DNA from 2 places in the Paenibacillus pseudetheri genome. Region 1 is predicted to be linked to the other one. Evidence: riboswitches for the same ligand, from Rfam matches in the RefSeq annotation. Region 1 holds a riboswitch; the other holds the start of a gene.

The links. Region 1 has a riboswitch for S-adenosylmethionine ahead of metA (homoserine O-acetyltransferase MetA). Riboswitches for the same ligand answer to the same signal wherever they lie in the genome.
Region 2: it holds a riboswitch for S-adenosylmethionine, as region 1 does, so the genes downstream of both, L1028_RS22170 (methionine ABC transporter ATP-binding protein) here and metA (homoserine O-acetyltransferase MetA) in region 1, are expected to answer to the same signal.

Annotation. Positions count from the first base shown of each region.
Region 1 is NZ_CAKMAB010000001.1:54,866-70,498, reverse strand. Features, by position in the region: gene mqnC (cyclic dehypoxanthinyl futalosine synthase) at 1-151, opposite strand, end outside; gene L1028_RS00290 (PLP-dependent transferase) at 418-1,590, opposite strand; gene metA (homoserine O-acetyltransferase MetA) at 1,627-2,547, opposite strand; SAM riboswitch class I at 2,662-2,792, opposite strand; gene corA (magnesium/cobalt transporter CorA) at 3,191-4,126, shown strand; gene L1028_RS00275 (HRDC domain-containing protein) at 4,208-5,224, opposite strand; gene L1028_RS00270 (ROK family protein) at 5,436-6,317, opposite strand; gene L1028_RS00265 (5'-3' exonuclease) at 6,586-7,512, opposite strand; gene L1028_RS00260 (arsenate reductase family protein) at 7,778-8,152, opposite strand; gene L1028_RS00255 (RluA family pseudouridine synthase) at 8,339-9,322, opposite strand; gene L1028_RS00250 (cob(I)yrinic acid a,c-diamide adenosyltransferase) at 9,324-9,890, opposite strand; gene L1028_RS00245 (aspartyl-phosphate phosphatase Spo0E family protein) at 10,107-10,364, opposite strand; gene L1028_RS00240 (aminotransferase class I/II-fold pyridoxal phosphate-dependent enzyme) at 10,546-11,766, opposite strand; gene L1028_RS00235 (Lrp/AsnC family transcriptional regulator) at 11,780-12,280, opposite strand; gene L1028_RS00230 (spore coat protein) at 12,537-12,920, opposite strand; gene L1028_RS00225 (spore coat protein) at 12,951-13,184, opposite strand; gene L1028_RS00220 (NAD(P)/FAD-dependent oxidoreductase) at 13,362-14,585, shown strand; gene L1028_RS00215 (hypothetical protein) at 14,671-15,213, opposite strand; gene L1028_RS00210 (DUF350 domain-containing protein) at 15,426-15,633, opposite strand, start outside.
Region 2 is NZ_CAKMAB010000031.1:11,346-26,978, reverse strand. Features, by position in the region: gene L1028_RS22205 (peptidoglycan D,D-transpeptidase FtsI family protein) at 1-2,077, shown strand, start outside; gene L1028_RS22200 (Cof-type HAD-IIB family hydrolase) at 2,155-2,910, shown strand; gene L1028_RS22195 (DUF456 domain-containing protein) at 2,947-3,432, shown strand; gene L1028_RS22190 (putative polysaccharide biosynthesis protein) at 3,460-5,088, shown strand; gene L1028_RS22185 (thioredoxin family protein) at 5,167-5,511, shown strand; gene L1028_RS22180 (COX15/CtaA family protein) at 5,602-6,585, shown strand; gene L1028_RS22175 (Cthe_2314 family HEPN domain-containing protein) at 6,683-7,417, shown strand; SAM riboswitch class I at 7,518-7,657, shown strand; gene L1028_RS22170 (methionine ABC transporter ATP-binding protein) at 7,758-8,774, shown strand; gene L1028_RS22165 (methionine ABC transporter permease) at 8,774-9,433, shown strand; gene L1028_RS22160 (MetQ/NlpA family ABC transporter substrate-binding protein) at 9,492-10,349, shown strand; gene L1028_RS22155 (NifU family protein) at 10,505-10,753, opposite strand; gene L1028_RS22150 (YuzB family protein) at 10,835-11,089, shown strand; gene L1028_RS22145 (NAD(P)/FAD-dependent oxidoreductase) at 11,158-12,219, opposite strand; gene mqnE (aminofutalosine synthase MqnE) at 12,269-13,375, opposite strand; gene L1028_RS22135 (HesB/IscA family protein) at 13,748-14,107, shown strand; gene L1028_RS22130 (GNAT family N-acetyltransferase) at 14,209-14,661, shown strand; gene L1028_RS22125 (hypothetical protein) at 14,834-15,043, opposite strand; gene L1028_RS22120 (YheC/YheD family protein) at 15,374-15,633, shown strand, end outside.

The sequences.
Region 1 (15,633 bases):
CCATCGGCTCTGGATGCCAGCGTTGCATTATGGTGTTTGCAGCTGCACCCATTTTCTCAATTTCGTTGCTCTCGAACAGTCGGATGGTATCTTCCAATTGGAGACGTTCACCCCGTAGGGCTTTGTCCAAAATAAGATCTATCGCACTCATCGTTCGCATCCTCCTTTTAAACCCTTAGGGGTATGGTAGAATCACAAAATAACAGGAAGAAAAAACGTTGTCTCCTTTTAAGACGACAACCCTTTCTCATACTAATGAACAGTTCATTTCCTCATCGTATCACAATCTGAACAGCTTGAAAAATGCTTTTACATTCTTCGCAAAATCCCATCCAGAAGAAAAGCAGCATCGCACTAAGCGATACTGCTAGTTATACTCTATTTCTCCACTAACGCTCGATTGAACATATCTTCCTGTTACAAAGACTCAATTTCTGCCCTAGCGGCCTCTAGTGCCTGGCCAAGATCAGCAATCAAATCCTCTGCATGTTCAATACCGACGGAGAAGCGTAGCAAACAATCATCTACACCCACAGCATTTCGAATCTCCACAGGAATATCAGCGTGCGTTTGTACAGCCGGATAAGTCATAAGTGACTCTACGCCGCCCAGGCTCTCTGCGAATGCAATAAGACGAATATGACGAAGAAGCGGCTCCACGTATCTGGCATCTTTTAATTTGAAAGAAAAAATACCGGTATTGCCTGAAGATTGGCGATTCTGGATTTCATGCCCTGGATGATCGGGCAATCCTGGATGGAACACTTCCGCAATCGCTGGATGCTCTAGTAAGTAATGGGCAATCGCTAGTGCATTGCTCTCGTGACGTTCCATACGCAGCGCCAATGTCTTCAAGCCTCTCATCAACTGATAACTGTCTGTTGGTCCGAGCACGGCGCCAATAGAGTTATGCAGAATAGCTAATTCAGCTGATAATTCTACACCTTTGGATACAATTAGGCCTGCCAGTACATCATTATGACCACCCAAATACTTAGTTGCGCTATGAACTACAATATCCGCACCTAATTCTATAGGCCGTTGGAAGAATGGAGTCAGCAGCGTATTATCTACAATGCTAAGTAACCCATGGTGACGTGCCCAACTGCACACAGCTTCAATATCCGTGATCATCATAAGTGGGTTCGTTGGCGTTTCAATAAATACAGCTTTCGTATTTGGACGACGCGAAGCTTCCAGTGCATCCAAATCATTCGTGTCTACATAAGAAGCAGTGATTCCAAACTTGGACATAATCCGTTCCAACAAACGATAGGTACCGCCGTAAAGATCCAGCGAAACGATCAGATGATCGCCTTGAGCGAACAAGGTAAGCACCGTTTGTATTGCTGCCATCCCTGAGCTACAAGCAAATCCTGCATCTCCGGATTCCAGTTCCGCAGCTGCATTCTCAAGCACTGAACGGGTCGGACTTTTGGTGCGGCTATAATCAAACCCTGTGCTCTGACCGAGTTTTGGATGACGAAATGCCGTTGCATTATAGATCGGAAAATTAATTGCTCCTGTGGCTGGATCTTCTTGAGAACCTATTTGAGCCAGTCTACTTTCAATCCTAAGTTTGTCATCCATGATTAATGCCTCCTAATTTATATTGTAGCGCTGTTTTTAATAAACAATCGGGTCGATATCATAAGGCGTTTCTTGATATACATAGTAATTGAGCCAGTTAGAGAATAATAAATTGGCATGCGCGCGCCACACTGCTGGAGGTGTACGTTCTGGATCATCTTTAGGGAAGTAATGTTTCGGCAAAGCCATCTCCATCCCTCTAGTCACATCACGGTCAAATTCCCATTTCAAGGATAGAGGATCATATTCGGAATGTCCGGTCACAAATATTTGTTTACCGTCGTTTGTAGCCACTAGATACATACCAGCTTCTTCGGATTCCGCCAGAATCTGCAGATCTGGATTATTCTCAATATCTTCACGAGAGACATCGGTATGACGAGAGTGTGGTACATGGAATACCTCGTCAAAGCCGCGCAGCAGTTTAATGTTATTTTGATTAATCGTATGCGGGAAGACGCCAAAGCATTTCTCAGGCAATGCCACTTTACGAACACCAAAATGATGATATAAGCCTGCCTGTGCCGCCCAACAAATATGCATGGTTGAAGTCACATTGTCCTTGCTCCATTCAAAAATCTCTTTCAGTTCTTCCCAATACGATACTTCCTCGAACTCCATTTGTTCTACAGGAGCACCTGTAACGATTAAACCATCCAAACGGCGGTGGCTGATCTCGTCAAAGGTTTTGTAAAAGCTCTTCAAATGTTCAGCAGAAGTATTCTTGGAAATATGGGAACGTGGATGCAGTAAAGTAACATCAACTTGTAGTGGCGAATTTCCAATTAAACGCAGCAATTGAGTCTCTGTCGTCTCTTTAGTCGGCATGAGGTTCAGAATAGCAATCCGTAGTGGACGGATATCCTGATGGAAAGCCTGACTTTCGTCCATCACAAAAATATTTTCTCCGGATAATACTTCTTTCGCCGGTAAACTGTCGGGAATTTTAATTGGCATTGTCTTTCCACTCCTTAGCTGAATTTAGTTGTTTTGCCGCACTGCGGCTTGCTGAACAATAAAAAGACCTTCCTCGGAAATCGAGAAAGGTCATATCTACAGTCATATGCGCCTCTCTCATCTGCCAGAATGTTCCTGAAGACGATTAAACGTCTGCAGAAATTCCGCAAGAATTAGCACCGTGCGTTTACACGCCGGTTGCCGGGTTTCATAGGGCTAGTCCCTCCACCTGCTCTTGATAAGATTTAGCTGTATTCAATTAAATTACTTTAAAATTAACTTTAAATCATGAACCTCCTTTTCGTCAAGTCCATACAATGCTGAAGAAGCCTCAAAATCACAATAAATTTGCTTGAAAGAGGCATACTCCGTTGTTATACTAGACAAGTATTTCATACCTGAACGAAAAGAAGAGGTGAGAAGAAGAATGGAAGGCGACCCGAGCTCGCAAATATGTGTACAGAATGAGCAACCACACAGGATAATCATCAGCTTGCCGGCGGCGGGAGCAGTTCTTCTTCATGCCCTCGAAACGTCATTTGGCCCTATGTATTGATTGTAACGCCGGCCAAGCTGATTTTTTTCTCTGTGCTTAATTTAGCAGTCCCTGGTGAAGACCTGGGGATAGGAGGAGTGAAATCAGATGAAAATCCGGCTGGTAAATGCAGGGGTTTTTACACCTATTGATGAAATTGATGAAACACTAACACCCCCAACAGAAGGGTTCTATTGGATTGACGCCGATGTAGAGGATTTGGAGCTGCTTCAGCCTTTGTTCAACCTACATGATCTTGCTGTTGAGGATTGCCTTAGCGAAGAGGATCAGCGTCCGAAGATCGAAATATACGAAAGTCACTACTTTATAGTTGTAAATAGCATCCGCTTTGATGATGAAGAAATTTTCCTGCGGGCGCTCAATGTATTCCTTGGAAGACATTACATCATCACTGTCACGAAACAAAAGATCAATGAACTACGAATCCTGAAGCCTATGCTCTGGGAGCAAGAAGTAAGTGAACCAGATATGTTCCTCTACTTACTTATTGACCTTGTCGTAGATAACTATTTCTCCGTCGGCGACCGGATTGAAGCTCGGATTGAGAAGCTGGAAGAAGATATCCTCATGCATACCAAGAAGTCACATCTCAGTGAAATTATCGGTCTGCGAAGTGAAATTTTATGGTTAAAAAAAATGCTGGGACCACAAAAAGAAGTGATCAATACCCTAAACAAAAAAGACCTCCGTCTGATTGATGATCAGCTGCAGAAATATTTTAGCGACATTTATGAAAATGCGGTTAAAATATCTGAAACCTTTGAGACGTATCGCGATCTCATGGGCAACTTACGAGAGGCATACCAATCCAGTATCGCCAACCGAGCGAATGAAATTATGAGAGTGTTTACTGCGATCACAACCATATTCATGCCCCTGACCGTAATTACCGGAATCTACGGTATGAACTTTGATCATATGCCCGAGCTTCATACGAAATATGGCTATTATGGCGTTATAGGCGTCATGCTGACCTTAGGCTGTGGGATGCTGTATGTTTTCCGCAAGAAGGAATGGCTATGAAACGAATCGGACGAATAAGCAAGACGAAGGCCCTGTAACCGTAAGGTATAAGGAAGCCTTCGTCTTTTGGTATGCATAAATTTAGAAACTGGTCGCCATGCCCACTTTATGCGTTTGCTCCCGACGGAAACGGATGCGGATCAATCGCAGACGCTCATAATAAATATCCAATCCTTCAGCAGCGGAAAAATCGTCACCATACACCTTATGTAGCACCGGTTTTAAGAAAAGATCCCCTAGCTCCACATAAGCATTCCAAATCGCTTCCTGCTCATTCTGCGGCATATTGCTAAGCTCTACATGGATCAGCTTTTCGACGGAATAACCTTCTCTTTCTAGTTCCTCTACCGCTTCAATCAGTTCACGCCGGTTCACTCCACTATTCACCTTAAGTTGTTCCAAGCCCAATCCATTCTCGATCCCCTGTAGCAAAATCCTCCGCAAGCGCAGTCGTTCTAGCTGCTTTTTATATTTGACCTCTTTTTGTTTATAAAGCCAAGATACGAAAGACTCCTCTTCAATTACTTCATACACCCAACTTAGAGGAAAGGAATGTTCCCTTGCCACCGCAGTAGTTATAGCCAGCCAATCGGCCCCAAACTGCGCTACCTTGCCTTCTCCTACACCCGGAATTTGCATCAGTTCCTCTGGCGTATGCGGTAGAAATGTACTTAACAAGCGCAACAGACGATTGCTGGCGAGAATATAGGGCGCCTTCCGTTCACTCGAAGCCTTACCACGGCGCCAAGCACATAACTCTTCATAAATGGCTTCATTCCCATAATATTCACTGTAATATTGAAGCTTCAGCTGCTCCTGATTACGTCCAGTAAGACTATCCTCCTCGTGGAATATCCCGTCGATTAAGGGTCGATAGCCATCTCCCATCTTCACTGCCAGCTCATGCCTGTATACACAGAGCATTTCATTCCATGAACCACCTTCATACCACAAATTCTCGATGTAATTCTCCCCACCTGAAAAATCACGCCAGCCCAAACTCCAGATCCCCTCTTCCTCTCCAATCCACAGCTGGGCATACATCTCTTGATCCACTCCAGATATTCTGGATAAACGGTTCATAAATACAATTTGCATATTCATCCCTACCTTTCTCAACTTACAGCAAGCAAAGTAACCTCCCGGGAAGAGCCTCCTTCGGAGCGAGCAAATCCTTTCTCAATCAGACCCCGAACGCAAAAAAAGCACCTCTCTCACGATAAACGCGAAAGAGGTGCTCCCTCATTAAATGCTATACTGTTAAATCCTAGAATACCATATATTACCGAACAGTCAATGCCTTTTTATACTAGTTTCTAGCTAGAGCTAATGTAGCCAATCCAATCGCTCCAGCAAGTCCTGCATTGTCTCCAAGATCTGGTGAGACAACATAATTATCGATGTCGACATTAAGCGATGGATGCTGAACATATCCGCTCAATAACTCTTGCAGCTTAGTACGAATTAAAGGGAACAGGTGGCTTTGCTTCATAACACCACCGCCCATTACGATTTTTTGAGGAGACAGAATCAGCACATAGTTCATGAGTGCATGTGCAAGATAGTGAGCTTCCATCTCCCATGCCGGATGGTCCACTGGCAGCTCTCCTGCCGGTTGTCCCCAGCGTTTGCCGATCCCCGGACCTGCGGCTAATCCTTCAAGACAATCGCCATGATAAGGACAGTAACCCTCAAACGTATCCTCTGGATGTCTACGGACTAGAATATGTCCCATCTCAGGATGTGACAATCCATGGACCATCTGGCCGCCAACAACCGCTCCTGCTCCAATGCCTGTCCCAACTGTAATATAAAGACAGCTGTCCAGACCTTTAGCCGCTCCCCATTTACTCTCCGCAAGCGCTGCTCCATTCACATCCGTGTCAAAGCCGATCGGAACGTTAAATTGCTCAGCCATTGTGCCTACCAGATTATATTGTCCCCAGTGAGGTTTTGGTGTCGTTGTTATGTAACCATAAGTAGGGCTGTCCAGTACGGGATCAATCGGTCCAAAAGATCCGATTCCGAATGCTTCTACATTCTTCTCTTTAAAATAGTCTATTACTAGTCCCATCGTTTCTTCCGGTGTCGTTGTTGGAAAGCTAACTCGGTCAACAATGGTACCGTCCTCATAACCAATCCCACATACAAACTTTGTTCCGCCTGCTTCAATCGCTCCCAATAGCTTCACAGCAATTATCTCCCTTTCTCTAGTTAGAAGTTGATACGCTACCCATCCATAAATAAATAATAGCATTAAAAAAAGCAATCACCAGCCCTAATTATACGTTGAATGAAGCGCTATCACAATCACAACAAGTATAAACGCCTTTGGCGTCCTTATAAGGACGGTAACGTTTAAGAGAGAAATATAAGGATAATGTATAGTGCGAAACTTATACGTTCTTATAGTTTTACAAAACACCCTCCATGCATCTTTGCATGAAGGGTGTCTGATCTTAACCCAAATCGCCTAACTCAATCTGTACAATTCCCCGTTCGTCTTGCACCTCAGCAATCAAATGCATCAAGCTGCCGAACTCTAGTTCCTGAAATTTGCGCGCAGCTGTTTCCCGCTGTAGTTGCCACAAGGCTTCTGTCAGCTCGCAGACCACTGGTACATCGCAACGGATTTCAGCTAGCTCTCGCGATAAATGCAGCATATCCAGATCTGCTTCGATTTTGGTACGCACACCTTTAGGGAGCAGATGCAGATTCTCAATTACACCTTCAACTGTACTGTATTCGGTCAGCAGCTTCAGCGCAGTCTTCTCACCAATCCCTTTTACGCCGGGATAATTATCACTGGTATCGCCCATAAAGCCTTTCAAGTCAATCACCTGTCTAGGGGTTAGACCCTTTTCCTCCAGCAATTCTGCAAGGTCATACACTTTATAGTTAGAGCGTCCCTTTTTCATAATGACGACCTTTACGTTCTCATCAATGAGCTGAAGCATATCATGGTCACCCGTCAAAATATACACCTCAGAGTTTTCACTGTAACAAGAAGCCAGCGTACCAATGCAATCATCCGCTTCATAGCCTGCAAGTCCGATATTCGGCACACCTAGCTCAGCTACTACATCTTTTACTAGATCGAACTGTGGAATCAGCTCTAATGGCGCTTCAATCCGATTCGATTTGTACCCATCGTATTTCTCGGTGCGGAACGTTCCTTTGCCCATATCCCAGCAGCATACGACGTGAGAAGGCTCAAAGGTGCTTACTGCATCGAAAAAATACTGCAAAAAACCATACACCGCATTCGTCGGCAATCCAGCTTTTGTCTTGCGGATATATCCTCCATAAGAGGTCGCATAAAAGGCCCGGAACAGCAGAGCCATTCCATCTACAAGCATTACACGGCCCGTTGTTTCTGCTCTCATGTATAAACCTCTCCCTTAATCGTTCGTTGTATTGTTATTAAGCGCTTGTCCATGCTATTGCACAAAGAGTATTCTATCAGAAAACACTTGATCTGATAAGGGATCATAAAGTTACACATATTGGAGCTTATTCTTATCCTTTGAATTAACATAAAAAAACCATGGCTCTCAAAATGAGAAGCATGGCCGCACAATGGACATAAAGTCGAGAATTAGGATGTCCCAACACCCATGAAATGACTGTTGGAACATCCCCTTTACGGATTTATGCCTTGGAAGTATTAGTCCAAGCTTCAGCATATTGATCTTCTTTGAAGCCTACCGTAACTTTAACGCCATCAGTGACTATCGGACGTTTATTTAGCATGCCATGGCTCGCTAGCAGCTCAAGCTTCTCCTGCTCACTAAGCTGTATCATTTTGTCCTTAAGACCTAATGCTTTATAGACTTCACCACTTGTATTAAAAAACTTTTTCAGTTCAAGTCCGCTATTGGCCAGCAATTCACGCAGCTCCTCAACGGTGGGCGGCTGTTCTGCGATGTGCTGAAGCTCTAGCTCATGACCTTGAGCTTGTAGCCATTTTACTGCGCTGCGGCAGGTGCTGCATTTTGGATATTGATATACTTTTAGTTTGCTCATGTTGTGCTCCTTTAATGGTAGTGATGAGTGCGCTGTGCTGGCGAATTATTCTTCCGATCGCTGTTATCCTCAGGTTTCTTGATTAGTCCGCTTTTTGCAGATGAAATCCGAGGATAAAGGCGAACACTCCGTTTCTCCAGAACTAATTCGCCCTCTCCGCTTAACATCACTAAGATAATTTTATCACTATTTCGCTATCGGTCCTTGCTCCAGTATCTCCTCCAAAGCCGCCATATCAGGAGGCAATGGAGCTTCAAAGATCATTTCCTGCAGCAGCACCGGATGCTTGAACGTCAGACGCACCGCGTGCAGTGCTTGACGCGGTATGGAGGCATCTAGTGCTGTAACGGACTCTAACTGTTCACTTTGAGTTAAAGTCAATTCCGGTAGATTATACAGCTCATGACGATACATGCTGTCACCAATCAAAGGACAGCCGATAGAGGTCATATGGACCCGAATCTGATGAGTACGACCACTCTCCAGCTTCAGTTCAACTTTTGAACCTTGTGCGTATACGGTTTTAACCTCATACCGAGTCAGAGAAGGATAACCATCCGGTGTCACGATACGCCGATGCGGCTCCTCAGGATCACGGTCAATAGGTCCGTCGATATCGCCGAAAGGCTCCACAGGAGCCCCATGAACAAATGCAGCATAACGTTTGTCCACTGTACCCGCAATCATCTGCTCAGAAATATGCTGATGGCTATATGGATTCTTGGCGATGACTAACACACCGGAGGTTTCCTGGTCCAGACGATGGACGGGTCGAAAGCGGAAACGTTCATTTTTTTGCGCCCAATAATGAACTACTCCGTTAGCCAGCGTATCAGTGTAATGTCCGTGTGTGGGATGCACGATGATCCCCGCTGCCTTGTTTACTACGAGCAGATGCTCATCTTCAAATAGAATTTCAAAGGGAATCGGCTGCGGTAAAATATCATCCGAAGTCTCTGTTTCCATGCGAATCTGTACAATATCGCCTGCCTTAACATGTACGCTGATATAAACACGTTCTCCATTTAATGTAATCCCTTGTTCTGTTTGCTTAAGGCGTGACAACAATTTACGTGAGACATCCATCCGTTTATGCAGGATCGTCTTCAGCAACCAGTCATCCTCTTCTGGCGGTATAATGTAAGTAATTGGTGAATAATAGCTAGTCATATTAGTCTCGGAACACCTTTTTACTGCGAATGTATTCTACATCAGTAATCCCTGCCCGTGTATTAGCCGTCCTAGCCAGCGCAAAGAAATAATCGGATAACCGGTTCAAATAAATAACCGCTTCCGGATTAATGTCTGCATTTCGTCCAAGTGTAACTGCCCGGCGTTCCGCCCGGCGGCAAACCGTACGGCACACATGTAGAACCGAAGCCAATGGACTGCCCCCAGGGAGGATGAATTTTTCTAGTGGTGGATTCTCTGCTTGAAGTTCATCAATCCAGCCCTCCAACCGTTTAGCCATCTCACTTGTTACCATATATTGACCACCATCACCTAGCTTAATAAAAGCCAGATCGGTTCCGCAATCGAATAGCTCATGCTGAATCTCCAGCAGCTGCTCGCGTACATCATCAAACTGATCGTCCTCCATCAGGCTCCTTGCCTGACCTATAAAGCAATTCAGTTCATCGATCGTTCCGTAGGCTTCAACTCGGACATCGTCCTTACCAACCCGGCCGCCAATCACTGAAGTTTGACCCGCATCACCCGTGCGTGTATAGATCACCATGGCTTACTCCTCCTATCCATTCTTCAAATCACATAATGCTAGTTTAAGCTTTCTTATATAAAAATGGCAAATGAAGAGTATAGTTTATCATCCCTACCTCATTTTCTCCAAAAATAAGTTTCGCCTCCAATTAGACTGCAATATTCGATGTGTACGAGCTCAAAAGGAACAACAAAAAGAGGACCGTAGGGTCCTCTTCAACAGCATGTAGCGACGTTATTTCCCAGCTGGACGCCCCTTCATGTATTCATTTATCTTGAGATCCAGTAAACTGCTAATTTCAATCACATTATCTGAAGTGAATGATTTTTCCTGTAAAAAAAGCTGCTCCATTTTGCTACGGAGTATTCTAATTTCATCTTCCAGAGAGAGTATGCGAGCAGAAGCATCACCCTTGGGGGACAGTTTCCCATTTCCAGAAAAACATTGCCCTCCATAGGAAGGTAAGTAATAATCGGCACTAAGCACAATCATCCCTCCTAAAAGTATTATTGAGCGCGTGCCACAAAATATCATTAAAGTAATAAAAGCAACTTCAAAGCAACGCTTAATTTCAGAGTAAAATACATCCTTGTTAGTTCTATTATAGGGGTTAATTACTCTCAAAGTAAAATAATACCATAGGATTATAGGATAGGCTATAGTCCAATTTTCTCTATTCCATTCTCTCTCGTTCCAATTGTGTGACAAAAGCACCAATGCGTTCTATAGCTTCATTCAGTTGAGATACTGATGTAGCATAGGAGCAGCGTAAGTAACCTTCACCACCTAAACCAAAGACACTTCCAGGTACAGCTGCCACCTTATATTCAAGCAATAATCGTTGTGCAAATTGATCAGATGTCAGTCCCGTTTTGCGCACGCTTGGAAAAGCATAAAATGCACCTTGTGGTTCATGGCACTCCAGCCCTGCATCACGTAAACCTTTAACAATTAGCCTCCGCCGTTGGTTATAAGAATCAACCATACGATCCTTCTCTTCCATCCCATTGGTCAGTGCCTCAAGTGCAGCCACCTGACCCATAGAAGGAGCACACATCACAGTGTACTGGTGAATCTTAAGCATTGCGGAGATTAAATCAGGGTGACCACAAGCATAACCCATTCTCCAACCAGTCATCGCAAAAGCTTTGGAGAAACCACTGACCAGAATCGTACGGTCCATCATACCTGGCAATGAAGCAAAGCTGACGTGATTCATTCCATATGACAATTCAGCATAAATCTCATCTGAAATTACAATAAGATCATGTTTCGCTACTACCTTGGCGATCGGCTCCCAATCCTCACGGGTCATCACGCTTCCCGTAGGGTTACTTGGATAACACAGAATCAGAACTTTGGATCGTGGTGTGATCTTCGCTTCCAAGCTTTCTGCCGTAAGCTTAAAGTTATTCTCTCCAACCGTTTCGATCCCTACAGGAATTCCTCCACCAATAGCTGTTATAGGCGAATAGGAAATATAGCAAGGTTCCGGTATGAGAATCTCATCTCCCGGCGTGACCAAAGCACGCAAAGCAAGATCAATGGCCTCGCTTCCGCCGACCGTTGCTATAATCTGATTGGCAGGATCATAATCCACTGCAAAACGGGTGTGCAAATAGTTCGCAATTCCCTCCCGTAGCTCAGGCATACCCGCATTGGATGTATAGCCTGTAAACCCTCTTTCCAGCGAATAGACACAAGCTTCTCTGACATGCCACGGGGTCTTAAAATCAGGCTCCCCAACTCCAAGTGATATGATATCTTTGCTGCCTGCAGCCAGATCAAAAAACTTACGAATACCCGAAGGCTGAATTTGCTGTACTAGCGGAGCTAAATAAGAATTCATTGATTTGCTGTCTTCTCCAGTTAGTTGCGTTTTATTCGTGATCATATGATTACTTCCTTTATGGAGAGATCATCAGACGGTTGTCTTCCTCATGCTCCTCGAAGATGATCCCATCCTGTTTGTATTTTTTAAGGGTAAAGTTCGTTTTAGTTGAGAGTACTGAATCAATTGGAGACAGCTTCTCGGAAACAAAATTGGCCACTTCACGTAAGTTTCTGCCTTCCACTTCTACCAGGAGATCGTAAGCACCGGACATCAGATACACGGATTTCACTTGTGGATACAGGTAGATTCTTTCCGCAATTCCTTCAAAGCCGCGACCCCGTTCGGGTGTAATCTGCACTTCAATCAGCGCAGTTACCTTCTCATCATCCACTTTATCCCAGTTAACAACAGCTGCATACTTAACAATTACGTGATCTTTCTCTAATTGCCCAATTGCCGTCTTTACGTCTTCTTCTTCCGCGCCTAGTAGCGTAGCTAAGAGTGAAGTAGATCTTCTGGCATCCTCTTTAAGCAGTTCCAGCACTTTCCTCTTTAGTTCATTCATTTCCTTCATGCCTTCCCTCCGGATAGTTCGCAAATGACGTTGCGCATTCATGCGTCGCCCGCGAAAAGAGTTTAATACTAATATGACACGAATTGAGCATCTCTGCAAACAAAATAACCCCATATGAATTCCTATAGAAGACTATGTTTTCTCAGCTAAATGGGTATATATACAAAAAACGCCCGTTAATACCGAAGTCTCCGGTATAAACAGGCGTCATTCTTAAGGTAACGAGGTAGAATACTTCATTTGCTAACCAGTATGGTTACATTAAATGAGAAGGCTGATGCTGTCCATTAGCCGTAATATGAGCATTCTGAGCGGAGGAGCCAAATTGCCCTGTTTTTTGTTGAACAAATTGCCCTGTTTGCTGCTGCATTTGCTGTGCGGTCTGAAGCTGTTTGTCCACATCCTGACGCAATGCTTTTGCAGGTGCAGGATACATATTCATTTGAGACATATGCGTATACAAATCACCTTGAAGTTGAAGAGTATCCATGGTCATGGTGTTAAATACCCGGCGAACAGCTGGACATGCCGATTCTGTTGCTGCCGTAGCATATTCCCGAACCGTCCGCTTCAGATCACACAAAATGGTGTTCATTAAATCTTCATCCGGCATAAATGCTGCTGAATTTTGCGCGTTCATTTAAAAACCTCCTTAGGATTAGTATGGAAATTATTGTGGGCTTGTTGGCGCATATTGTTGATGTTGCTGGATTAACTGAGTGAGCTCAGTCATGTGCTTTGTGTGATTTTGCATATGCTGCATACAAATTTGACGAACCTGCTCATTCTGTGTTGTTGCTGCTGTAGCTGCACATTGTTTGAGAAGCAAGTCCTCATTGGCGATGGAATCAGCGATATATTCCAGTTCTTTTCCACTTAACGCCTGCATTTGAGTTGATTGCATGTGTTGTAGTCCCTCCTTGTAATTGATTCAAACAGGCTTTAGTATGCCGCCAAAGTAGTTCATTTATTTGCCCAAAGGTACTTGATAGATATGACAAAAATAAGAACATACCTACGAATGAGACAATAAATTGCCGCCAATACTAAATCACGGCACGAATGAAGGAGCGAACAATTCATGGATTTAAATAGTGGAAACACACCCTGGTCAAGCACTTTACAGAATCCCCCGACTTATCCTCCGCTAGAGGATATCGTTCACTGTGATTGCCTGGTTGTCGGCGCTGGAATGGGTGGAGCAATGGCATCCTATCGCTTATCATTAAGCGGAGCTGAGGCTGTTCTGATCGAAAAAAGACGGGTAGGAAGCGGCAGCTCGCATGCCAATACGGGATTGCTGCAAATTTTTAACGATAAATCATTAACCTCATGTATGAACACTTTTGGGAAAAAGAATGGCCTGCTCTTTTACCAGTTATGCCAAGCCGGAGTTAGGAACATTCTGGATCTGCCAGGCAAGCTCGATATCGATCCTCAAATCATTCCGCGCAGCAGTCTCTTATATGCAAGTACACCAGCAGACGTGCCTGCTTTACGGGAAGAATACGAGAATCTCGTAGCCAACGGCTTCGATTCTGAATTCTGGGAAGATGATAAAATTGCTTCATTGTACTCTTTCAGAAAATCAGCTGGGCTGTATTCGCGTGGTGACGCTGAAACGAATCCTTTTCGGACATTGCATGGATTGATCGCCAAGGCAGCATCCAATGGCGTACGCGTCTATGAGGAAAGTGAAGCTAAACACTATGAGTTTACGGCCGATGGCGTGATTTGCCACACTGGGAAGGGGCGCATTATTGCTAAAAATGTCATTTTTGCAATGGGGTACGAAACGCAGAAATTAAAAAAAGACCGGGGCGCCGAGTTAATGAATACGTATGCGATAATGACCAAACCTCTGAAGGAATTTCCGAAATGGCATGAACGCAGCCTATTATGGGAAACCGCCCGTCCGTATTTATATTTTCGTACCACCCCAGAGGGACGTTTTATTGCAGGAGGTAAAGATGAACCGTTGACGGATCCAGAGCGCCGTGAAATCAGAGTGGTTTCACAGAGTCAAAGGTTATTGGAAGAGCTGGAAGCATTGTTTCCTGAAATTAAAGGCATCGAGATAGAATACTCCTGGGGGGCTGTATTCGGCTCTACGCGTGATGGGCTTCCTTATATCGGCCCTCATCCCAAGTTCCCTCATTGCTACTTCATAGAGGGTTATGGGGGCAATGGGACGGTGTATAGTATGATTGCTGCGGAGTTATTAACAGATACGATTGCAGGTAAACATCGGCCGGAGCTTGATCTATTCTCATTGACACGATCAGCTAAACCTTCTCCTTCTTAGAATATGGATAGGCTGTATTGAGGTTTTAAAAAAAGCTTAGTTCTCTTTTGGTTAATAAGAGGACTAAGCTTTTTTATGAGGATACTTATGCTTTATCGGTACTCAGATTACGTACGAGCTGAATACGGTCTTCCTGTGCTAGACTGTGCTGTACATGGAAACAAGACGGGCACACATACACATTAAGGGAGAATGGAGATGTTAATACAGGTCCACCTAGTGTAGCCGGTGCAGATGGCTCGAAGTTGCTAACAAGCTGTTTACCAGCAAGGATAGTTAACTCATGGCATTGTGTACATTCCGGAGCTTCTTCCTGAATCGCTAAGATGCCCGATACACGCTCTTCATACTTATTCAAATCATAATCGTCACCGAATTGATTAAGCGTATTGTAGATAGGAACTACACTGTCTTTGTCGACGTCTCCCCAAAGATCATCATCGTTAATAACCTCTTGTTTAGGTTCTTCTACAACTTCTTCTTCCTCTTCTTCAATGCCGTCTATTCCTACAGTAACTGTACGATATCCGTTAAGTTCATTGTTGCAGTGAGGACAATTTTCCTCGGGTCCGAATTCCTCGTCCCATACGATTTCAGTATGACACCAAGGGCACACAGTTGTTTCCATCTTAATAATCTCCTTCATACTTCACGTTTAAATTTAGTTCATCATTAAATAAATAATACCGGCTGCTATAAAAGCAATAGCTGACACAAACAGAACTCGGGTAAGAATCTTCATGATATCCTCCTAATCCCCCACAAAGTGGAGCTGCTCATTTCAAAGCTTGTCCAGCTTCATCTGGAATCCTTGTAGGGAGGTGCAAAACTTTCTATTTTTTAAAATATAGCTGCACCGATCACATAAGACAACGAAACCGAGATCAGCATCGCTATTAGCCCAACAGCACGGTTATCTGCAGCGATCTCCTCATCAATAGAGAACACAGGGGTTAGGAATTCAAATAAAAAATAGGCAAGCAGCAGCAGCAAAAAACCAACGACTGACCACTTCATCGTCTCATAAATCGAAACACCTGATTCAATG
Region 2 (15,633 bases), on a different contig from region 1:
TCCAGATGAGACCAACAGTAAAAGTTCCATAGGCCTGCGACTCAACGTGTTTTTCTTTAGCACGTTTGCTATATTTTGCGTAATTATTATACGCCTGGCTGTGTTGCAATTCGTGGAAGGACCAACTTTAACAGAAGTGGAGACAAGCAGAGATACCAAAAATGTACCCCTTGCATCCATGAGAGGTGTAATTTATGCTGCTGAAGGTGAGAAGTTAGCGTACTCTACGCCGGTTCAATCGCTGTATATTACACTCAATAAGGAGTATACCGCTAAGCAAACAGATAAAATGACCGGTAAAACTACCCTAACTCCAGAGGCTAAAGCCAAGTCAGATGCATTGGCAGCCAAGCTGGTAGCTGATTTCAATAAATATGGTGATCCAAAAGCTGAGAAGATGACAGAAGAAGATGTGATTGACGCACTGGATTTATATTTCCGGAAATCACTTGGCTTTATGGCACGGCGAATTAAGGCTGACCTGACTACTCAGGAAGTGGCCTATTTCATGGAACATAAGGGAGAATACCCAGGCCTTGAAATTGTCGAGGAAAGCATTCGTCATTACGATAAAGATACGGTTGCCGTACAGACGATAGGTTATATCAAGCCTTTTAAATCAGCAAACAGCCTTAATATTTATAAGAATATCTTAAATGCTATGAAGAACAATCCGGAGCCAGGACTAACTTACAAGGACGACGAATTTGTCGGATTTGACGGCCTGGAGCTGCAGTATCAGAGAGAGCTTCGGGGACAAAACGGCTATCAGGAAATCTCCGTCAATCCACAGAACATGGCAGAGAAAGTCGAACGTGTAGTCCCTCCTGTCAAAGGCAATGACGTCTGGACAACCATTAATAAGAACATTCAGATGAAGACAGAGCAGGCGATTATGGATCAGATTAAGTGGCTGCATTCCAATCCTGTACAGGGTAAAACGCATCCTAATGCTTTAACTGGTTACGCTGTAGCGATGGAAGTCGATACGGGGAATATCGTCAGTATGGCGAGTATGCCGGACTACGATACGAATATTTGGACATCGGGATCCTTATCCACAGATGTCTGGAACAGTATTATGGACAACTATCAGAACGGTACCATTAATCCGATTTCTTCAGGGACGTCAGGTAATGGACTTAGGTCTGTACTGCTACTAGGTTCAACGATTAAACCTTTGAGCGTACTCGTGGGTTTGAATGAAGGTCTCTTTACAACCTCAACTTACTATTCGGATAGAGGTTTCGCGGCTTTTGGTAAAGCAGGTCATGAAACCAAGGTAAGAAACTCTGGAGGACACGTATACGGTTCTATGGATCCAGCAAGAGCGATTGAGAAATCCTCGAATGCGTTCATGGTGGACATGATCGGTAAACGATTGTATGACAAATACAAAAGTAAAGGCGTAGATATCTGGGATAAGTATATGAAAGAGTTTGGCCTTGGTGTATCCACGGGAAGTGGTCTGCCAAATGAATTCTTAGGACAGATTAACTATACCAATATAGAGGCTGCGGGTAGTGCACAAGCGGCACTTGTTTATGCTTCTTTCGGCCAACAAGGTAGTTATACGGTGTTGCAGCTTGCCCAATACGTAGCTACACTTGCTAATGAAGGACAGCGGATCAAACCTCAGCTAGTTAGCAAGATTACAGATGCTGACGGAAAAGTAGTCAACGAGTTCGGTCGTGAGGTCATAGATGAAGTAACAGCCTTCGATAAATCCTACTGGAAAGAAATTCAACAGGGTATGCGAAGTGAAGTTAGTGCTTTCTCTGATTTTCCTTATGATTTTGCTCGTAAGACGGGAACATCCCAACAAGTGGCAAAGGGCCAAATACGCGATAATGGTGTATTTATTGCCTATGCCCCACGAAATAATCCTAAGCTGGCAGTAGCCGTAGTCATTCCAGAAGGGGGCTTTGGTTCCCAGAGTGCTGCGCCGGTCGCACGCAAAATTTTTGATGCTTATGATTGGGAATATGGACTTGATGGCGTTCCGAAGAAGAGTCTACAGTCAGGTAATAATACGAATGATCCTGCGAATGAAGGAACAACTACAGGTACTCAGTAACTTTGACTCTAAGGTGAATAATGATTAAAAAATAAACAGCTGCTCTATTGAGAGCATAAAAGAATGGAGGGGTGGCAATGACTGCCAAATACCGCCTGCTTGCTTTGGATATGGATGGAACCCTACTGAATGATGAACAGATTATTACACCTACAACGGTGAAATGGCTTCAAAAGGCGGTCGACGCAGGCGTTCACGTCTGTCTGTCGACGGGCCGGGCTTTTACAAGTGCATTTCCATATGCTGAGCAGCTTGGACTAGTAACACCTATGATTACTGTGAACGGTAGTGAGGTATGGCGAGCGCCACATGAAATTTATCGGCGATCCTTGATGGACCCTATGCTGGTACAACAAATGTATGAACTTGCTAAAGAAGATGACATTTGGTTCTGGGCCTATTCTACAGAAAAAGTCCACAAACAGGATAACTGGGATGGGGATGTAACGGGCAGAGAATGGCTTAAATTCGGTTATCACACCGAAGATGATGATCTTCGTCATAAGCTGCTGCTTCGTCTTCAAGATATGGGTGGATTGGAGATTACGAACTCCTCTCCACATAACCTGGAGATTAACCCTCTAGGAGTGAATAAAGCAGCCGGAATCATGGAAGTCTGTAAGCTGCTAGGACTAGACATGTCCCAAGTTATAGCGGTTGGTGACAGCCTCAACGACCTTGCAGCGATTCAGCAGTCAGGGCTTGGGGTTGCCATGGGCAACGCTCAGGAGACGGTTAAAGAAGAGGCTGACGCTGTGGTGGCTTCTAATAATAATGATGGAATTGCAGAAGTCATTCAAAAATATATTTTTAATAAAGCTATTGCGAAGTGAATCCATAGAGCATATTTGCTATTAGGAGGTTAAGTATTGACGATCCTGGGTTGGATTCTTATTATTGCTTTATTTGCCGTAGGGCTAGCCGGGGCTGTGTATCCTATACTGCCGGGTGCACTTGCGATTTATCTTGCTTTTTTCGTATATGGCTGGTTCTTTTCTTTCGAGCCTTTTGGTGTTTGGTTCTGGATCATTCAAACGCTGATCGTTGCAGTTCTATTTATTGCTGATTACGTTGTAGGAGCGTGGGGCGTTAAGAAATTTGGCGGCTCGCGTTCATCGATTATCGGGAGTACAATCGGGCTAATCATTGGTCCTTTTGTAATCCCAGCCTTTGGACTTATTATCGGTCCGTTTCTGGGTGCCTTTATAGGAGAATTGATCGTGGGTTCTTCCCCAGCTAAAGCTGCCAAAGTAAGTGTAGGATCAATACTTGGGTTGTTTAGTAGTACTGTTGTCAAAATTGTGCTACAAATTATTATGGTCGTCCTCTTTTTTATATGGGTCGTCCGGTTTTAATTTTAACAGTGAAGAAGGGGAAATGGTTTGTCCAAGAAAGAGTCTTTCGTAAAAGGCACGCTTATCCTTGCTGCTGCAGCGTTGGTGGCAAGGGTACTCGGGCTTGTTCAGCGGGTGCCGCTGGATCATATTTTTGATGATGTGGGGAGAGCATCATTTGGGGTATCGAACAATATCTATTTAATGCTGCTCACCGTGGCTACAGCAGGTATTCCAAGTACGCTCAGTAAAATGGTCTCCGAGCGGTACGCTCTGAATCGTCCTGAAGAGGCGAGACAGGTGTATCATGCAGCATTGCTATTTTCAGTAGCAGCAGGGGTAATCATGACGGCCTTGCTGTACATAGGCGCTCCGTTCTATGCGACACATATTGCTGATGTACCAGAATCAGCGATGGCAGTTAGGGCTATTGCACCTGCGCTTTTACTTTTTCCGGCAATTGCCATGATGCGTGGATATTTTCAAGGGCGCAACAATATGATGGCTGGTGGTATTTCACAGATTGTAGAGCAGTTCGCTCGCGTACTAGTCGCTATTTTACTAGCTTATATTCTATTACAGCAGGGATATAACAATACAACTATCGCTGCAGGAGCATCCTTCGGTAGCGTAATTGGTAGTATTGCAGCATTTGGCGTCATGATTTATTTTGCAATCAAGCTGCGCCGAGAGGATAAACAGCAGGGATTAAATTACGATACTACTCAAAAATTGCCGATTTGGGGAATTTACAAGGATATTTTCACACTATCGATTCCGATTGTGCTCTCTTCACTTACGATTCCCGTAGTGAATGTGATTGATACTTCTTTGGCTGTTCCACTGCTTATCGATCAGATGGGTAGAGAGAGTGCAACAGCAGCTTTGGGTATACTAACCACGCGTGCTCAAAGTGTGGCCGGAATTCCGCCAGTACTAGCCATTGCGCTAGGTACCTCGCTGATTCCAATCATTTCTGCTGCCTATGCCCGTCGTGATGAGGTGCACTTGAAGAAGCAAATTACACTTGCTTTGCGGATTTCTATCCTGACAGGGATGCCAATTGTGTTGGCGCTTGTGGCTGCAGCCTATTCTGTGAATGGGTTACTGTTCAGTAGCTTGGACGGAAGTGGAATTGTGGCGATGCTTACGATTGGAACGATCTTTCAGATCACCATGATGACGACGAACTCAATTTTGCTCGGTATGGGCAAATCACGTATTTCAATGTATTATGTGCTAGTGGGTATTATTGTTAAATTAGTCGCAAGCTTCTTACTAAGTAAAGTATTTGGGATTTATGGGATTATCGGCGCAACAGCACTTTGTTTCGTTGTCATTACTATTCTTAACTTACGGATGCTGAAATCCATTGTATCTTTCGAAATTATGGGTAAACGGTGGGGAGGCTTCGCAATTTCGGTTCTTGTGTCCGGTGGTATTGGTTTTGGTTTGAACCAAGCTGGAATTCTGTTAACAGATCTAATGCCTGCACGTCTGGCGTTTCTGATCACTTGTCTTGTTGTAGGGGCCGCAGTTGTTGTTATTTATCTGGTCATGCTTATTGTACTGGGTGTGCTTACTAAACAGGAAATCTCCAGTTATCCGCGTGCATTGCAAAAATTGTTGAATCCGCTGATGAAATTACAGCCTGCGCGTGTTCGTATGAGAGAATAAGTTTGACTTCTGCATGACATTTTGCTTCACTTAAAGAATAGAAATTTGACAGATATGGAAGAAAGGACTGAACAAGCTATGGACAAAATTAGTTCTCCTGCTGAATTTCAGGTAGCCATTCAATCTCCTCGATTAACTGTAACCATCTTCAAGGCGGACTGGTGCTCGGATTGTAAATTTATCGATCCTTTTATTCCTGAGGTAGAGCAAGCCTATGCAGATCGTCTAACGCTGGTCGAGGTTGACGTTGATGCTGTGGGTGACGTTAGTCAGGAACAAAATATTATGGGGATTCCAAGCTTTGTCGCGTATTCCGATGGACGTGAATTGGTTAGATTCGTTAATAAATTACGTAAATCCCGCGAGGAAATTGAGAATTTCCTGGATAAAGCGGTTCAAGTGCATCAAAGCCTTCAACAGTAATTCCGGAAAACCACCGCTTTCGCCTGTTTGAGCAAAAGCGGTGGTTTTTTTAAAATGCTTCTTCATTACTAAAAACTGCGGGTGATATTTTTGACGACAAATCAGTTGAAATGGCTTAGTTATCTTACTTGCCTTATCATGTTCCTCGCGGTATTAGGAGGAGCGGTTGTAACGAAGACTGGATCGGGATTGGAATGTGGAAATGAATGGCCGCTCTGTCATGGGAAATTGATTCCGGCCTATACTGTAGGTTCGATGATTGAATACACCCATCGCTTGTTTAGTGGATTGGCGGGGTTATTGTCACTTGCCTCGATGATTGCTTTTTGGCGATATGCTCGAAATCGGCGGGATTTGTTAGTATATGCATTTATGACGTTGCTGTTTGTAATTGTACAAGGTGGTATGGGAGCGCTTGCAGTAATTAAATCCCAGTCTGCTGCTGTAATGGCATTACATATGGGCTTTTCCTTGATCGCTTTTTCAAGCTCTCTGATGTTGGCTCTCGGAACCAAAAGGCGACATGAGGCAGGCGAATACGAACATAAGATGGAGATTCAGAAGAAGCCCGTCAGCAAGGCTTTCCGCAATTTAACCTGTTTTACGGCCTTATATTCCTATATTGTCGTTTATATTGGAGCCTTTGTTAGTCATACGGATTCACGCGGGGGATGCTCTGGCTGGCCGCTTTGTAACGGTGAATGGGTTCCGGAGCTTTCCGGGGGAGTAGGAATTGTTTTTACACATCGGATTGCGGCTTTGATCTTATTTATTCTTACTGCGGTGCTCGGACATCTAGCTTTTTGGAAACATAAGGATTATCCAGAGCTAAGAGCTCTTGGCGTTGCTGCTGTTCTGCTATGCTTAATGCAGGTGTTTAGTGGAGCTGCTGTTGTTTACACACTAGATAATGAAAGATTGTACATATTTGCTGCCTTGGCTCATATTTTGTTGATTGCTTGCTTGTTTGGCGTTCTATGCTATATGAGTGTAAGAGTTTGGCAGCTGAGTAGCGCGAGAAATGCCGAGTTTGAAAATAAAGCCAATAACTCAATGGTTCCACCCCCTTGGTAGAAAGTTCCCTCCGTGGATAGAGTCGCTTTACCTGCGGAATAATAAAATGGAAATCGGTATATCGTGGTGCTGGACAAAACTTTAGGAGGGCTGGGATATGCTGCGGGTTATACTTGGAGAGCCGCCTCGAAAGAACAGCGGTGTATTGGCTGATGCGATGGAGAACATGGCCACTTTTGCAGCCTTACTGCGCAAGGAAATGAACGCCCATGAGGATAATGACCATGAATACCGCAAGCTGGAGATTTGGACACGTGGACTGATCTCCTCATTGGATGAATTGGAGCAAAGCTGGTTCGCAGCTGCTTTTTACCGGAAATCGGTAATCGCAGGGTTTATGGACGATATGTCACCAGTGGAACAAGGCGATTATGCGCGTTATGTTTATTTTTATAAAGATGGATTTATTCGTGTGTTCTCTCTTCTCGACAAGCTTGGAACGGTGCTGAATCATTTTTATGACCTCAAAACTTCCAAATTAAAAACGCACTTTTCTTATTTTACAGTGCTGCGTCAACTTCAGTTGTTGAATGTGCATCCTGCATTAGCGGATCAACTGGAACAGATCAAGAACTCTTATCGTGATCCACTGGAGAATCTACGCAAGCGCAGAAATGCTGAAATTCATTATATGAATTCCGAAATGCAGGATGATTTATGGCAGCGACATCAAGGTCTGCATGACAAAATTCAGCTTGAGGATTTAGATAGCCATCTTGAGGATTTGAAGCAGTCCCTTGAAATGAACTGTAAAACATTAATCGCGGCATTCAGCTATAGCAATGAACAGCTGCGTAAGGAAATTAGCAAGCCAAAGAGCGTACAATCCTAAGCGTTCAAGATATTTCCTTTTGACAAAAAACGAGAAACTAACTATACTTATGCTTGCATTAAAGTCTGTACGAATTCAAACATAAAATTTCATACTCTATATCTTATCGAGAGTGGCGGAGGGATAGGCCCGATGAAGCCCGGCAACCGATTTGTATACAGCGCGATTAGCGTTATGTACAAATGTCATGGTGCTAATTCCTACAATGACGCAAGGTTTGTGGTCGTTGGCAGATGAGAAGGCATTGTCTAAATAAACACACAGAGCCTCTTGCGATCTGCATCGATCGTCGGAGGTTTTTTTGTATGGAATAAGTGAAATATAAAGGGGGCGACGAGCGTTGATTAATTTAAAAGGAATAACAAAGGTATATGGAAAAGGCAACCATGCGGCTACAGCACTTTCCGGATTGAATTTATCTATCGAAAAAGGTGAAATATTCGGAGTCATTGGCCATTCTGGAGCGGGGAAAAGTACATTGATCCGTTGCATTAATCTGTTGGAGCGTCCGACAGAAGGGGAAGTTTGGGTAGATGGCATTGAACTAACCAAGCTTACTCAAGGCCAGCTGCAGGAACAGCGGCGCAAAATTGGGATGATTTTTCAACATTTCAATCTGCTATCTTCTGCGACGGTGTACGATAACATTGCTTTTCCTCTGCGACTCATAGGTACCTCGAGAGCAGATATTGATACTAAAGTGAAAGATTTGCTTGCCTTAGTGGGGCTTGAAGAACACCGGGATAAATATCCCTCCCAATTATCAGGAGGACAAAAGCAACGGGTTGGCATCGCACGGGCACTTGCCAGCGACCCTGATGTGCTGTTGTGTGACGAAGCAACCTCTGCGCTTGACCCACAAACGACAGACTCTATTCTTAAGCTATTGCTCGATATTAATAAACGATTCCATCTGACCATTGTGCTGATCACACACGAAATGCATGTGATTCAGAGCATCTGTGACCGTGTTGCGGTCATTCATGGTGGTGGTATCGTTGAGCAAGGTAAAGTTACGGAGGTATTCCTGAAGCCGCAGCATGAGGTCACTCGCGATTTCATTCGCAGTGAATCACAGAATGAGGGCCCCCTTCGTATGGCGCTTGACGCTGCTGCTGGGGACAACTCTCAGGCCGTCAAAATTACTTTTTTCGGAGAGAAGACCTACGGTTCTGCACTTTCCAATGTAGTACGTGAGACGGGTGTAAGCTTTGCCATTCTGCATGGTACCATCTCAACGATTAAAGATGTACCTTATGGACAAATGATCGTTCGATTCGAAGGGCCGGCTGAAGCGATCGCTGTGACGATATCCGAACTAACCGCTCAAGGCCTTGAAGTGGAGGTGATTTCGTAATGAATTTCGCAGATTTAAACTGGCAAGAAATGATGGATGCTACAGTTGCAACTCTGAAAATGATAGTATTTTCCGGATTGTTCACAATTATTCTCGGTTTACCACTCGGAATTCTATTGTATTTATGCGAAAGATCGAATAGTATTGTAATCAGAGTAATTTACTCGGTCTTATCATTACTTGTAAATATCCTACGTTCCGTACCGTTTATTATTTTGATGGTGGCTTTAATTCCTATTACCAAAGAAATTGTCGGAACTTCTATCGGTGTCCTTGGAACGATACCGCCACTTGTAATTGGAGCAGCTCCATTCTTTGCTCGATTGGTGGAGACGGCGCTAAGGGAAGTGGATCGCGGAGTAATCGAAGCGGCGCAAGGAATGGGAGCATCAACGAATCAGATCGTTATGCGCGTTCTTTTGCCAGAGGCTCGTCCAGGTCTGCTCGCTGGAGTTACGATCACACTTGTCACACTGGTCTCCTATACTGCAATGGCTGGCCAAGTTGGGGGCGGCGGACTTGGTGATCTAGCGATTCGTTACGGTTATCTCCGCTATGAGACGGAAATTATGATTATTTCCATAACGTTTATTGTAATACTGGTGCAATTGCTGCAAATGGTCGGTGATCGACTCGTAAAATATTACACACGGAAATAAGGTACATCCACATATAGTCTTATTCATACAAATACCAAAGAAAAGAAGGGGATTTAAAATGAAAAAATTGCTACTTACTTTTTTTAGTCTGACACTGGTTGTGGTGCTAGCTGCTTGCGGCAATAACAATAATGCTTCTAACTCAGCTGCCACTAATGCACCAGTTAAAGGTACTGCAACTGAGACAACTACAGAACCAGTGAAATTGGTAGTCGGTGCTTCACCTGTTCCACACGCTGAGATTCTAAAAGCTATTGCTCCATTGCTTGAAGCGCAAGGAATTACTCTTGAAATTAAAGAATTCACTGACTATATTCAACCGAACGTACAGCTTGATGAGAAGCAGCTAGATGCTAACTTCTTCCAACACCAACCTTATCTTGATGACCAAAATAAAAATAATAAAACAGACCTGATCTCCGTTGCATCTGTTCACGTTGAGCCTTTTGGAGCTTATTCCAAAAAAATAAAATCGATCGATGAGTTGGCTGACGGTGCGAAAGTTGCCATTCCGAACGATGCTACTAACGGTGGTCGTGCGCTAATCCTACTAGCGAAAAATGGTCTGATTACATTGAAAGATGATACAAACATTGCTTCAACGAAAGCAGATATCATTGAAAACAAGAAAAATATTAAAATCATTGAGTTGGAAGCGGCTATGCTCCCACGTCAACTAGATGAGGTAGACCTTGCTTTGATCAACACCAACTTTGCACTAGACGCTGGTCTTGTGCCAACCAAAGATGCTTTGTTCATCGAGGGTACAGATTCCCCTTATGCTAACATCCTGGTAGCTCGCCCTGACAATAAAGATTCCGATGCAATCAAAAAGCTGGTAGCTGCTCTGAATTCTCCAGAAGCTAAAGCTTTTATTGAAGAGAAGTACGAAGGTGCGATCATTCCAGCATTTTAAGTAGTGAAGCTTATCTAATCGCTAATTACAGCATAGAACCCGCATGCCATTAGGCTGCGGGTTCTATGCTGTATGTTGTGGGAAGAGGTTAAATCCTCTATAATAAGAAAATCCCGATCTCCTGAAGAGGGGATCGGGAATGATATTGAATGGGATTAGAATACTTGCATAACTTCTTGCACGCCTTCTACTTCTTCAAGAAGGGCGCGTTCAATCCCGGCTTTCAAGGTGATCGTGGAGCTTGGGCAGCTGCCGCAGGCACCCATAAGTTTCAACTTAACGATGCCGTCTTCTACATCGACCAGTTCAACGTCGCCGCCATCGCGCTGCAGGAACGGACGAAGTTTATCCAGCACTTCTAATACTTCATCATACATTTCGGTGCTTTGTGCATTCTCACTCATTTCTCAATCACTCCTTTCGTAAGTTCATTATAGTACAAAAAGTTAAAAAATAAAATGGTTAGGCGGAATAGGGAGATCATCATGAGACCAATTATTGAATTTTGTGCCAGTAACATGGGACACGGAACAGATAAGCTAATGCATAAGCTGGAAGAAAATCCAGATTACGATGTGATCGAATACGGATGCCTGAACAATTGTGGGGAATGTTATTTAACTCCGTTTGCCATGGTTGAAGGGGACATCGTTGCGGCAGATACTGTTGACGAGCTAGAAGAGAAAATTAATGCTAAAATCAAAGAGCTAGAGGCTTGGTTCAATATAGACCTTGACTAAATGCTTTTTGTGGAAAATAAAGGGCTGCTCTTTTCCATTATTAATACGGAAAAGAGCAGCCCTTAGGTTTATCCTAAAGTGCGTTTTGACATCCAGAGCACCCCGCTCTTAAGGATACGGGGAACCCGTCCTTTGACGGAGCGTTGGCCCATCAGACCAAATCCAGCTTTCTTGCCTAGTGAGCCTAAGGTACCCTTCAGACGAATAGAATGAAGCTTAGGAGTCTCACCGCGCCACATGGCTTGTATTACCTGAGCAACCTGCTCACCTTGCGCTCCTGCTGCTTGTGCGCTTGGAGCGAATGGCAGGCTGGCGCAGTCGCCAATTACATACACTTCTGGATAATCAGGTATACGATAATACTCATCCAGTATGATCCGTCCTCCGCGATCCTTCGGGACTGTTAATTCCTGAACAACCTTTACGGGTTGAATCCCTGCGGTCCATACCGTAACATCTGAAAGAATTTCCTCTGCACCGTTAAAAAGCGCATCTTTCTCTACATGGGATACAGAGACACGTCCAAGTGTCTGTACTTGATGGTGGTGAAACCATTCCTCCACATACTGTGACAGCTTCGCAGGAAAGGCAGACAAGACACGTTCACCACGATCCAGAATAGAAATATTAAGATCTGGTCGGCTCTCCCGAAGCTCTGCCGCCAATTCCACTCCACTTAGTCCACCGCCAACAATGTTTATTGTTCCATAGGGCTTCACATCGTTTAAGCGTTGATAAGTTTCGCGTGTTCCTGCAAAGGTCTGGATACTGCAAGTATATTGATCAGCTCCAGGGATGTTATGGTAATTGTCGGTACAGCCTAACGCAATGGCTAGTATGTCGTAAGACACAGTCTCGTCAGGCTCCATTGTAACGATTCTACTCTCCAAATCAATGAAACTCACCTCACCGTAACGGATAGTGAGACGGGGATGAACCGGAAACTGGATCCGCAAGTGATAGTCAGTTACTGTACCTGCGGCAAGCGCATAATATTCCGTTTTGATTCCTTGATAAGGCATTCGGTCAATTAAGATAATTTCAATATCCTGAGGAAGGTGATTATTGAGCAATTCTTGAATTAGGGCCAAGCCGCCATAGCCGCCGCCCAGAACGAGTAGTGTTCTCATGCTGACCGAACTTCCTTTCCAATATAGGATAACGGATCTAGGTAGTCTTTTATTCGTATACCTTTATCGCATTGTAGAACGTGTCGCGTTCTACTGGAATTCGTCCAGCACCTTTCACTAACCAGATCAATTCATCGCGAGTGAGGCCTTCAGGTGTTAAGGCACCAGCCGCATGGCTAATGCGTTCTTTAAGAATAGTACCATGTACGTCAGAAGCACCGAAGTTCAGTGCAACTTGAGTAAGCTGAGGACCGATATTAATAAAGTAGGCTTTGATGTGATCGAAATTATCCAGCATCAATCTGCTGATCGCAATCGTCTTCAGATCCTCATAAGCGGAGTTGCGGCGCATAATCCCTGCATTCTTGTTCTTAGGCTGCATAGATAATGGAATGAATACCATAAAGCCATTGGTTTCATCCTGTAGATCGCGGATCTGCATCATGTGCCGGATACGATCTTCATGAGATTCAATCGAGCCGTAGAGCATAGTTGTATGTGTCTTCATGCCAAGCTGATGTGCTGTTCGGTGAACTTCCAGATATTCTTCCACATTAGCCTTATCTACACGCATTTTTTTACGGTATTGATCGGATAATATTTCTGCGCCACCACCAGTAAGCGTCTTAAGTCCTGCAGCACGCAGCTGCTCCAGTACCTCACGAATACTCAATCCGCTAATTCGGGTGAAAAAATCGATTTCGGCTGCAGTGTATGCTTTTAAGGTTACCTCAGGGAAACGTTCATTCAAGGCTTTTAAAGAATCCACATAATACTGGAAAGGAACCTTGTCATTATGACCGCCGACGATATGGAATTCGCGCACACCTGGATGAATATGCTGTTCGACATATTGCACCATTTCCTGACCGGAAAGGGTATAAGCACCCTCTTCTCCATCATCTTTGCGGAAATTGCAGAATGCGCAGTGAGATTCGCAAACATTGGTGAAATATAAACTCATGTTTTCGATAAAATATACCCTGTTGTTGTTCTTTGCGAGATTGACTTCATTTGCTAGCTGGCCAATCGTAAGTAGGTCGTTACTTTGATATAAATAAACGCCATCTTCTAAATTCAATCTTTCGCCGCCGCGAACTTTTTCAATAATGTTCATCATTCGGGCGTCTGTTTGGGGGGTGAAAAGAGTAGACATATAATAAATTCCTCCTGAAAGTTTTACGGGGTCCATTGCCCGCAGATAATTCCCAGACTTACCCAGACGGTAGCTGTTCATTCATGATCATAAAGCGGAGGTTTAGCCTCCGTGACAAATTTCCGAATTTTTACTTATGTTTGCCTTCCTTATTATAAACCTCTCTTATAAGGGGATCAACAGCTGGATATGGATGGTTTATTTTGGTGGGGCAGGTTAAGCATAAGGCAGTTGTGACTTGAGGGTAATGGAATAGTCGGTTATACTAAGTTTATTAAGTATATATTTTTAAGAAAGTAACTTTTGACCGTAAGGTCTCTTAAACATAAGTTTTTCTTTAGAAGGAAGTCTAATTTATAGGAGGATATGATCATGATTAATATTAGCGAAAAGGCAGCAGAACAATTAAAGGCGATGCTTGCTGAACAAGAAGTGCCGAACATGTTCCTCCGTATTGGAGTAACGCCTGGCGGTTGCAGCGGATTCTCATATGCTATGGGCTTTGATGATAATGAAAGCGATCAGGACGTATATATGGACATCCAAGGAATGAAGGTTGTCGTGGAGAAAGAGAATCTTCGTTACCTGGATGGTCTCGAAATTGATTTTGAAGAATCCGGCATGACGGGCGGCTTCACCATTAATAACCCGAACGCTACTGCAACATGCGGCTGTGGCTCAAGCTTCCGTACAGCTACGGATGCAGGGAAACCGAACGAAGAGCCTTGCTAATCGCGATGTTACGCCTCCAAGCCCCATGTTGAGTTCTACAACACGGGCTTGGAGGCTTTTTTTATTCTCAATGACAAAAGTCATCACAAGGAGCTATGAGCATGCTAATTAGGAAATTAAACGCAGAAGAACAACCTCCCTTGCATTTGTTGTTATTAGCAGATCCTTCCCTAAGTCTTGTTGAAGCGTATTTAAAAAGAGGGCAATGTTTTGTAGCTGAAGTGGAGAATTGCATTATAGGTGTCTATGTTTTGCTACAAACGAGGCCTGAGACAGTGGAGCTAGTGAATATAGCCGTTGATGAGAATCAGCAAAGTAAAGGGATAGGAAAGCAGTTGGTCTATCATGCGATTCAGAATGCGAGATTACTTGGTGCGAAGACGATTGAAGTGGGTACGGGAAATTCTAGTGTAGGACAACTGGCTCTTTATCAGAAATGTGGATTTAGAATTACCGGAATCGATAGAGACTTTTTTATCAGACATTATAGTGAAGAGATTGTTGAAAATGGGATCAAAGTAGTGGATATGATCCGTCTTTCGCTAGATATATAGATATATGAGTGATATACAAACAGAAGCCCTCTGATGGAATTCCTCGAGAGGGCTTTTGTTTGTTCAAATATAAGAAAGTATAGGTTTCACGTTATACATTATCCTTATATTTCTCGCAAAACGCATACCGTCCTTAAGGGACGTTGAAGGCGTTTTTGCTTCCTGCGTACAATTAGGCTGGAATAATAAACTTGTAATTAATCATAAACACGATGAGCGCCGCGGCTCCAAGAGAAAAGGCAATACAGCCAGCACCCAGTGCTCTGCGTCTGTCTTTAATGAATTTAAAGCCAATAGCGCAGATCAGTATAGTTGTTCCAGCCAATACGATGGACATCCCAAGCATGGCCACCCAATATAAAACCTCGAAAAACTGTGCCATTCCGAGCCCTCCCCTCGCTTTTTTTAACGAGCCTCTAATTCATTATTATATAGTAGGAATTGAAAATGTAACCGCTATTAATAATACAATGATTTTGAAGATTATTCTAGTTATAGTGAACTCATCCATTGCGATTTAGATGTCGAATGTTCAGGGATGAGGTTCTACAAAATCTGCAATCTAACCCAGCGATGTTGATAATGTTGTCGATACAAGCTCTAAGCCCTTTTTGCTAAGAGCTTCTTCCTACACGGACAATCATACAAGAGGGCGGGACCTTTTCTGAGTAATGTATAGGGTAGGCTGGAATGTGAAAGGAGGGAAAGGACAATGTCAGGAAGACAATTGGCTAGCAAATGGTTGAAGACAGAAGCATTGCTCAGTGACGCGAGGGTTTCCCATTATATACCAATGACGAGGGTGTATTCGGCTGACTCACTGTTAGCCATGCTCCGGAGATATGGAAATGTTGTTATTAAACCAATAGTTGGCGGTGGAGGCTACGGTGTAATTAAAGTGTTTCGGGATAATCGGGGTTATGGATTTACTTATATGGACAGAACTCGAATTTACAAGGACTTCAGATCTAT